DNA from 2 places in the Paraburkholderia sp. 35.1 genome. Region 1 is predicted to be linked to the other one. Evidence: riboswitches for the same ligand, from Rfam matches in the RefSeq annotation. Region 1 holds a riboswitch; the other holds the start of a gene.
The links. A riboswitch is a leader RNA that binds a small molecule or an ion and turns the genes downstream of it on or off. The one in region 1 is predicted to bind glycine.
Positions count from the first base shown of each region.

Region 1 (4,417 bases):
GCTCGCGCTCGACGACATCGACTGCGTCGTGATCGCGACGCCCAACGACACCCACTTCGACCTCGCGCGCCGCACCCTCGAAGCCGGCAAGCACGTGGTCGTCGACAAGCCTGTCACGCTGAGCGCCGCCGACGCCCACACGCTTGCCAATATCGCGCTCGCGCGCGGCAAGCTGTTCGCGCCCTTTCACAACCGCCGCTGGGACGGCGATTTTCTGACCGTGCGCGATCTGCTCGCGCGCGTGGAACTGGGTCGCCTCACGCAGTACGAATCGCATTTCGACCGCTTCCGGCCGGGCGTGCGTCAGCGCTGGCGCGAAGACGTGACGCGCGGCGGCGGTCTGCTGTTCGATCTCGGTCCGCATCTGATCGACCAGGCGCTCGCCCTCTTCGGCGCGCCGAAGACCGTATCGGCGACGGTGCGCACCCATCGCGACGACGCAAGTGCACCCGACTACGTGCACATTCAGCTCGGCTACGACGAGTTCGAGGTCGTGCTGCACGCAAGCGCGTTGACCGCGTTGCCGGGAGCGCGCTTTGCGATCCACGGCACGCGCGGCAGCTACGTGAAGTACGGCCTCGACACCCAGGAAGATCAGCTGAAAGCGGGCCTGCGCCCCGGCGACGCAGGCTTCGGCGCCGGCAACAGCCCCGGCGTGCTGCGCGTGCTCGAAGGCGACGAGGAAGTCGAGTGCGAATTGCCGACCCGCAACGGCGAGTACGCAGGCTTCTATATTGCGTTGGCCGACGCGATCCAGAACCGCGTCGCATTTCCGATCAGCACGCGCGACGCGGTCGACGTGATGACGATCATCGACCTGGCCGCGCGCAGTTCCGAGCAGGGTGTGCGACTGCCGTTCGAGCGCATTCGCTGAACCCCGCCCCGCTGTGCGTCGACACCGCGCCACCACGATCTGTGTACCAAAAACGGGACCGCCTTTAGCGCCGCGAACGCTGTCGGCGCTGGCTTTCCTGACGTTCCGAAAAAGGAACATAACGTTACAAATTCGCCCGCTGCAGAGTCAGCGGGCATTCTTCGTCAGCCGTTGCTAGTGAGGTAGCAACCCAACACGACAACGACTCCGGGAGAATCCATGTCTCGAATCATCCGTGCCCTTGTTGCATGCGCGCTGCTCGGCTCCGTCGCCGCCTGCGTGGTAACGCCCCCGCCGACGCCGCATCCGGGCCCGACTCCGCAGCAGATCGCGGACCAGCGTCTGCATCAGGTCGACGGCCGCATCGACAATCTCGCGCACCGTATCGATAACCGCGTGAATCAGGGCTATTACCCGCCGCCGCAAGGCGCCGCGCTGCATCATCGTCTCGAGACGATTCGCCAGGAAGCGCATGACATGGCCGCCCAGCATGGCGGCGGTTTGTCCGCGGAAGAACAGCGCGTGCTGAATCAGGAACTGGACAATGCGGCTCATGCGATCGGCGAGTGAGTCAGCGAGCAAGTGGGCAAACCGAATCGGCAAACGAGCCACCAGGTGAGCCCCCACTACCGCTCATCGTGCGGTCACGGATGGCACCGGGAGAAGCAACTGAAAAGCGCGGGCACCACGGTCCGCGCTTTTCTTTTTGACGCCCCCGAACAGCCACAGCCGGCCCCACACCGCTCCCGGGCCTTTATTTGACAAGCCCCGGCCCGTCGCGTAAATTCGCCGCACGCGTCGGGAGAGCGTGCTGGCAGGCGAAAAATCGCAGGCCGCGCCGCCGAAGGGGCACACCCGCAAACTCTCAGGCAAAAGGACCGACCGCGTCGAAAAACCCGTCTTCCGGCGGCTTTTTCGCACTCTGGAGAGCGGCAGTAGCCATCCGCGTCGCACGTCGTGCACCGCAGGCAGGCTGCCCACCGAAGGGGCGCGCGTTTCACCGTGACGGATCGAGCTCATTGAGCCAGTCGCGGCGGCGCAATCTCTCAGGTATCGAGGACAGAGGGGTCATGCAGAACCACGCTCGCAGGCACACGGCCGCGAGGCAGTGCGCCGCATGGCCTTTTTTGTTTCGCGAGATGCCCGAGGCCCCATGACCGAACTCAAACACACCCCGCTCCACGCCGCTCACCGCGCGCTCAATGCTCGCATGGTCGACTTCGGCGGCTGGGACATGCCCGTCAACTACGGCTCGCAGATCGAGGAACATCGCGCGGTGCGTACCGACGCCGGCATGTTCGACGTGTCCCACATGTGCGTGGTCGACTTCACCGGCGAGCGCGTCCGCGCGTTCTTCGAATACGCGCTCGCGAACAACGTCGCGAAGCTGCAAACGCCGGGCCGCGCGCTCTACTCCTGCATGCTGAATCCGAACGGCGGCGTGATCGACGACCTGATCGTCTATTACTTCGCCGAAGACCACTTCCGCGTGGTCGTCAACGCCGGCACCGCCGACAAAGACATCGCCTGGTTCGGCCAGCTCAACGCGGGCGGCTTCGGTCTCACCATCACGCCGCGCCGCGATCTGGCGATCGTCGCCGTGCAAGGCCCGAACGCACGCGAAAAGGCCTGGCAAACCGTGCCGGCCGCGCGCGCCGCGACTGAAACGCTGAAGCCGTTCAACGCCGCGCGCGTCGACGGCACGCCGTTCGGCGAGCTGACCGTCGCGCGCACCGGCTATACCGGTGAAGACGGCTTCGAGATCATCGTGCCGGCTACCCACGTCGAAGCGCTGTGGAATGCGCTCGCGGCCCACGGCGTGCGCCCGGCCGGTCTCGGCGCGCGCGATACGCTGCGCCTCGAAGCCGGCATGAACCTGTACGGCCAGGACATGGACGACAATGTCTCGCCGCTCGACGCGGGCCTCGCATGGACCGTCGACCTGGCCTCGCCGCGCGAGTTCGTCGGCAAGAGCAGCCTCGAAGCCGACGGCTCGCGCGCCGCGTTCGTCGGCCTGATCCTGCTGAAGGAAAACGGCAAGGCCGCGGGCGTGCTGCGCGCACATCAGAAAGTCGTCACGCCGCACGGCGGCGGCGAAATCACCAGCGGCACGTTCTCGCCGACCATGCAGGAATCGATCGCCTTCGCGCGCGTGCCGAAAGGCGTGCAGCCGGGCGACACCGTGCACGTCCAGATTCGCGACAAAGCCTGTCCCGCAAGCGTGGTAAAACTGCCGTTCGTGCGCAACGGCAAGGTGCTGGCGGTCTGAGCGGCCGGCGCACGCCCCTAAATTCAAACACTACCGAACATACCGTTCAGGAGCATCCAATGAGCATCCCGGCCGAACTGAAATACACCGAATCGCACGAATGGGTCCGCACCGAAGCGGACGGCACGCTGACGGTCGGTATCACCGACCACGCGCAGGAAGCGCTCGGCGACATCGTCTTCTTCGAAGTCCAGGAACTCGGCAAGTCCGTGACCGCGGGCGACACCGTCGCCGTGATCGAATCGGTGAAGGCCGCCTCCGATATCTACGCGCCGGTCTCGGGCGAAGTCATCGAGGCGAACACGACCGTCGCCGACTCGCCCGACACCGTCAACAGCACGCCGTACGACAGCTGGCTGTTCAAGATCAAGCCGGCCGCCGATGCGTCGCTCGACCGTCTGCTCGACGCCGAGGCGTACGCGAAGTCGATCGGCGCCTGAGTCGCCGTTTGTTTTAACCGTCAGGCGCGGCGCTCGCACAACGGCGCGCCGCGCCGCCAGGAACACCCATGAAGCTCGAACACCCGGATCGTCTGATGAACCGCACTCCTCTCTCGCTCGCCGCGCTCGAAGTGCACGACGCCTTCGCCGAACGGCATATCGGCCCGGATACGGCCGACCAGCAAGCGATGCTCGAAGCACTCGGCTTCGCGTCGCGCGCGGCATTGATCGACGCCGTCATCCCGAAGACGATCCGCCGCACCGAAACGCTGCCGCTCGGCCCCTTCGCGCAACCGAAGAGCGAAGCCGAAGCGCTCGCCGCCTTGCGCGAGCTCGCGGACAAGAACCAGGTGTTCCGCTCCTACATCGGCCAGGGCTATTACAACGCCCATACGCCGACGGTGATCCTGCGCAACGTGCTCGAAAATCCGGCGTGGTACACCGCGTACACGCCGTACCAGCCTGAAATTTCCCAAGGCCGTCTGGAAGCGCTCCTGAACTTCCAGCAGATGGTCACCGACCTGACCGGCCTCGCGATCTCGAACGCATCGCTGCTCGACGAAGCGACCGCCGCCGCCGAAGCGATGACGCTGCTGCAACGCGTCGGCAAACCGAAGTCGAACGTGTTCTTCGTTGCCGACGACGTGCTGCCGCAGACCATCGAAGTCGTGAAGACGCGCGCGACGCCGGTCGGCATCGAAGTGAAAGTCGGCCCGGCCGCTGAAGCCGCCGACGCCAACGCATTCGGCGTGCTGCTGCAATACCCGGGCGTGAACGGCGACGTGCGCGACTACCGCGCGCTGACCGAAGCGATCCACGCGGCGGGCGGCCATG
Region 1 covers NZ_JBNDMJ010000003.1:1,848,293-1,852,709, forward strand. Annotated here, with positions in the region: gene OKW27_RS28725 (oxidoreductase) at 1-874, shown strand, start outside; gene OKW27_RS28730 (hypothetical protein) at 1,094-1,444, shown strand; glycine riboswitch at 1,664-1,765, shown strand; glycine riboswitch at 1,787-1,947, shown strand; gene gcvT (glycine cleavage system aminomethyltransferase GcvT) at 2,028-3,143, shown strand; gene gcvH (glycine cleavage system protein GcvH) at 3,203-3,583, shown strand; gene gcvP (aminomethyl-transferring glycine dehydrogenase) at 3,652-4,417, shown strand, end outside.

Region 2 (4,417 bases), 1.2 Mb from region 1:
GGCGCAGGCCGCGGCCTCGGTCGACAACGTCGAAGGCCGCGCGATGCTCATCCTGTCGGGCAACTATGTGGGCTTTCTGCCGCCTCACTATGCGCAGCCTTGGGTAGACGGTGGACTATTGGCACGCATCGATCCCGAGCACTATGTGACACATCTGGACTTTCAGATCATCACGCGCAAAGGCGCCGAATCGGCGCGAGTCGTTCAGGCCTTTTGCGACCAGCTGCGAGCGGCGGCCAGGAAAGTGGAGCGCGCCGCGCGCAGCAGCAAATAGCTAACGGGAACTTAACGGGAAAGGTTTCGTTTGACTTTGCGTTGATGCATCACGCGGCCAATCGTGTTCAGCAGCAGTTGCGCCGCCAGGATCGACGTCGAACCCGAATGGTCGTAGTCGGGCGCGACTTCCACGAGGTCGATGCCGATCACGTCACCCTGCTCAGCAAGTCCAGCGAAGAGTTCGAGTCCTTCGTAATACAGCAGGCCGCCGTGGCTCGGCGTGCCCGTGCCGGGTGCGATCGACGGATCAAAGCCATCGATATCGATGGTCAGGTAATAGCGCACGCCCTTCGGGATACGGTCCAGGACGCCCTGGATGCCGAGGCGCCGAAGGTCGCGCACCGAGATAATGTCCGAGCCCATCTCGCGTGCCTGTGCGTAGCCTTCGCGCGCAGTAGACGACACGTTGCGGATGCCGACTTGCGTCATGCCCGATACCACGCTTTTTTCCGCCGCACGCCGCAGCGGATTACCGTGGCCATGGCGCACGCCATGGCGCTCGTCGACGAAATCGAGGTGGGCGTCGATATGGACGATGTGAAACGGCTCCTGACCTTCGAATGCATTGATGCACGGAATGTTGATCGAGTGATCGCCTCCCATCACCACCGGCAACGCGCCCGCCTCCAGGATCTTGCGCACGCCGTACTCGATGTTGGCGTGACTCTTCTCCGTGTTGGTGTGCACCATGTCCGCATCACCGATATCGACAATGCGAACTTCGTTGCTGGGCAGGTAGACGACGTCGTCTTCGAAGTCATATGCGCCGCCGTGTCCGAATGAGAACAGCGTCGACGCATCCCGGATCGAGCGCGGACCGAACCTGGCACCCGCCCGCCACTGCGTACCGCAGTCGAAAGGAGCGCCCATTACCGCGACGTCCGCATCGATTTTGTCCCAGTCAAGACACAGCGGAGACTTCGCGAACGTGCAGATTCCAACAAAGGGCAAATTGAGCCGACCGGTTTCGTAGCTGTTTTCAGACATGATATTGCGTTCGTCCTGTCGTTGGTTCAGATAGGTGCGGCGCACCGGGCGCCCTCTTCACCGCCGCAGCGTCGTCCGTGGTGACGAGCGAGCGGTACATCTGGAACGGAGTCTATGCAAAAAAATTCAACGGAAAAATGCCAAAGATCAGAAACACACTTCGGGATAGTCCGAAGCATTGCAGACCCCGCCAGACCGCGATGGAGCCGCTCACGCACCCGAGCGGGAAGTTGACCGCCGTCTATTTGAAAAGACTTGCTGTCGCTTATTTGAGCGAGTAGCCTTGCGCTGTTCTACAACGAAGTACGGGAGAGATCGTCCACCCGCGACGACGCCGACGGAGCAACCGCCCCGGAAACTCTCAGGCAAAAGGACCGTGCAGCGAGAACATCTGGAGAGCGGCGCATGCGCGCCCACCGAAGGGGAGCTACTACCGTAACCGGTAATAGCGAAACTCTCAGGTACATGGACAGATGGGGCATTGGCGCCGGTAAACATCGGCCGGCGATGCTCAACGAACACTGGACCATGTCATGTCCCATATTGCCATCATTGGCGCCGGAATTACGGGCGTCACCACTGCTTACGCCCTCGCTCGGCGCGGTTACCGCGTCACGGTTTTCGAACGTCATCGCTATGCGGCAATGGAAACGTCATTTGCCAACGGCGGACAACTATCGGCCAGCAACGCTGAGGTCTGGAACAGCCGCTCTACAGTGCTGAAAGGCCTGCGTTGGATGTTTAGCCGCGACGCTCCGCTCCTCATGAATCCGCGGCCGAGTTGGCACAAGTACAGCTGGATCGGTGAGTTCCTGCGCCAGATTCCGAACTATCGCAGCAACACGATCGAGACGGTGCGGCTAGCCATCGCTGCACGTCAGCATATGTTCTCGATCGCCGAACGGGAGCACATCGATTTCGACCTTGAACGACGTGGCATCTTGCATTTCTACGCTACCCAGAAGGAGTTCGAAGCAGCGACGAAGGTCAATGCATTGCTACGTGAAGGCGGCCTTGACCGGCGTCCGGTGACGCCCGACGAAATCCGCGCCCTTGAGCCGGCACTTCATGGGCAGTTCCACGGCGGCTTCTTCACCGAGTCGGATTCGACCGGCGACATTCATAAGTTCACGCGTGGTCTTGCTGAAGCCTGCGTGCGGTTGGGTGTCGAGTTCCGCTACGACGCGAGCGTGGGGTCCATCTCCGAGGCCGCGGAGGGTGAACTAAGGATTGCTTTCACGCATGAAAGTCAGACTGATACTGATAGCTTCGACCGGGTAGTGATTTGTGCGGGTGTCGGAAGTCGTGCGCTAGCCGCGTATGTGGGAGACCACGTGAACGTCTATCCGGTGAAGGGCTATTCGATCACGGTGTGCCTCGACGATACCGAAAGCCAGCACTCCGCGCCTTGGGTCAGCCTGCTTGACGACAACGCCAAGATTGTCACGAGCCGTCTCGGCGTTGATCGCTTCCGTGTTGCTGGAACGGCTGAGTTGAACGGCATAAACCGTGACATCCGCTCGGATCGAATCCAGCCCCTCGTCAATTGGACGCGTACTCATTTCCCGGACATGTCGACGGCGCGCGTCATTCCGTGGGCTGGCCTGCGCCCCATGTTGCCGGGCATGTTGCCCAAGGTAGGCTCCGGTCGTCGACGCAACATTTTCTACAACACCGGACACGGGCATTTAGGGTGGACCCTCTCGGCAGCGACTGCGGAAGCTGTTGCGGAACTCATGGCCGGTAGTATGCCCAACTTGGCGAGCGTGAAGCCCGCGACAACTCGAAAAGGCCTGGCGGTCAACGCCTGATAAGCATTTCCAGACAACATCACAGACCCCGCGTTGCCGCGGGGTCTCGAGATCTTAAGAGTCGCTCTCTACAGAGATTGTCAAAACGTCCGGGTTCTTTGCGGGGGTAGATATCAAATTTTGAAATTGTGGCCTTGATCGCCGCGCTAAAAATCGGTTGCCCATGGAGATTGCCGACCGCAATTTATCGCCGATCACCCATATAGGCGAGCGCGATGCCCGCGTCTTAACGACTAGAGTGCACGGAGGAACGGACGTTCGGTGGCGCTTCGCGATTGTCTCTTGCTGGCCGAGAGCCGCGGTTCCCAATGTTAGCCGAAAGCGGCCGTCGGGTAAGCTGCGCATTTCGGTGAAGGGCAGTTTTGCGGCGCCAGCGCCCACAGGCAGCCGTCGGCCATCAAGAGTCATTCGCCCGGCCAGTTTAAGCGACAGTCAAGCGGCGGCCATCGCACCGTCGCCGACGGCCAGCAGCAGGCCGGCCTGCAAGCCGCGCGCTTTCAGATCGAGCAGCAGCTCTTGCCATGACGCCTTCGATTCGCGATACCCGTCACCGATCGCCACACGCTCCTTGCGTCCATCCGGCCTCACGCCGATGATCACCAGCAGGCATTGGCCGTCCGAGTTCTCGCTGCGCAGCCCCGTGTGAATGCCGTCGACCCACCAGTACACGTAGCGCGACTTCGTCAGATCGCGCCGGCTCCAGTTCGCATGTTCGTCGGCCCACTGCGCCTTCAGGCGGCTCACCACGTTCGCCGACAGCCCCTTGGCGTCCTCGCCCAGCAACACGCTCAGCGCCTCGCTCATGTCGCCTGTCGAGATCCCTTTCAGATAAAGCATGGCAGTGCGGCACTTACGCGCGGCGACTTCCTCACATACGGCGGTTTCATGGTGGATGGTTTGTTGTTTGCTGGTTTCCGACTTTGACAATCAGATTCTCAGCTGAAACCTCCACCGCCTTCAACTTCACGCCTCAACTCCCCCGTACACCACTTTCGAGCTTATCTCCCGAGCTATCGTTGAAAGTGGTGTACGCGGCGTAGGCGGGAGGCAGGAGAAGGCGGTGGCGATTGAAGGAGAATGTTGCTTTCCACGGTAACACTTTCCCAATCGAACTCCACCACCATCGCGAAACATACTCAGGAAACGAAGAGCGGTCAAACGACGGACGCGGAAATCAAGGGGGCGCCGGGTCTGGACGATCTGATCCAGCAAGGGGCGCGACGAATCATCCAGCAGGCAATCGAGGCGGAACTGGCGGCGATGCTCGAGCAGTATTCGAATGTGAAGTCGATCGAGGGCCGACGGGCAGTTGTGCGCAACGGCTAGCCGTTCATGCGGCCATG
Region 2 covers NZ_JBNDMJ010000003.1:619,960-624,376, reverse strand. Annotated here, with positions in the region: gene OKW27_RS22890 (LysR family transcriptional regulator) at 1-274, shown strand, start outside; gene speB (agmatinase) at 286-1,263, opposite strand; glycine riboswitch at 1,560-1,650, shown strand; gene OKW27_RS22880 (D-amino acid dehydrogenase) at 1,797-3,074, shown strand; partial or broken gene OKW27_RS22875 (transposase) at 3,519-3,967, opposite strand; partial or broken gene OKW27_RS22870 (IS256 family transposase) at 4,197-4,397, shown strand.
Region 2: another riboswitch for glycine. It lies ahead of OKW27_RS22880 (D-amino acid dehydrogenase); the one in region 1 lies ahead of gcvT (glycine cleavage system aminomethyltransferase GcvT).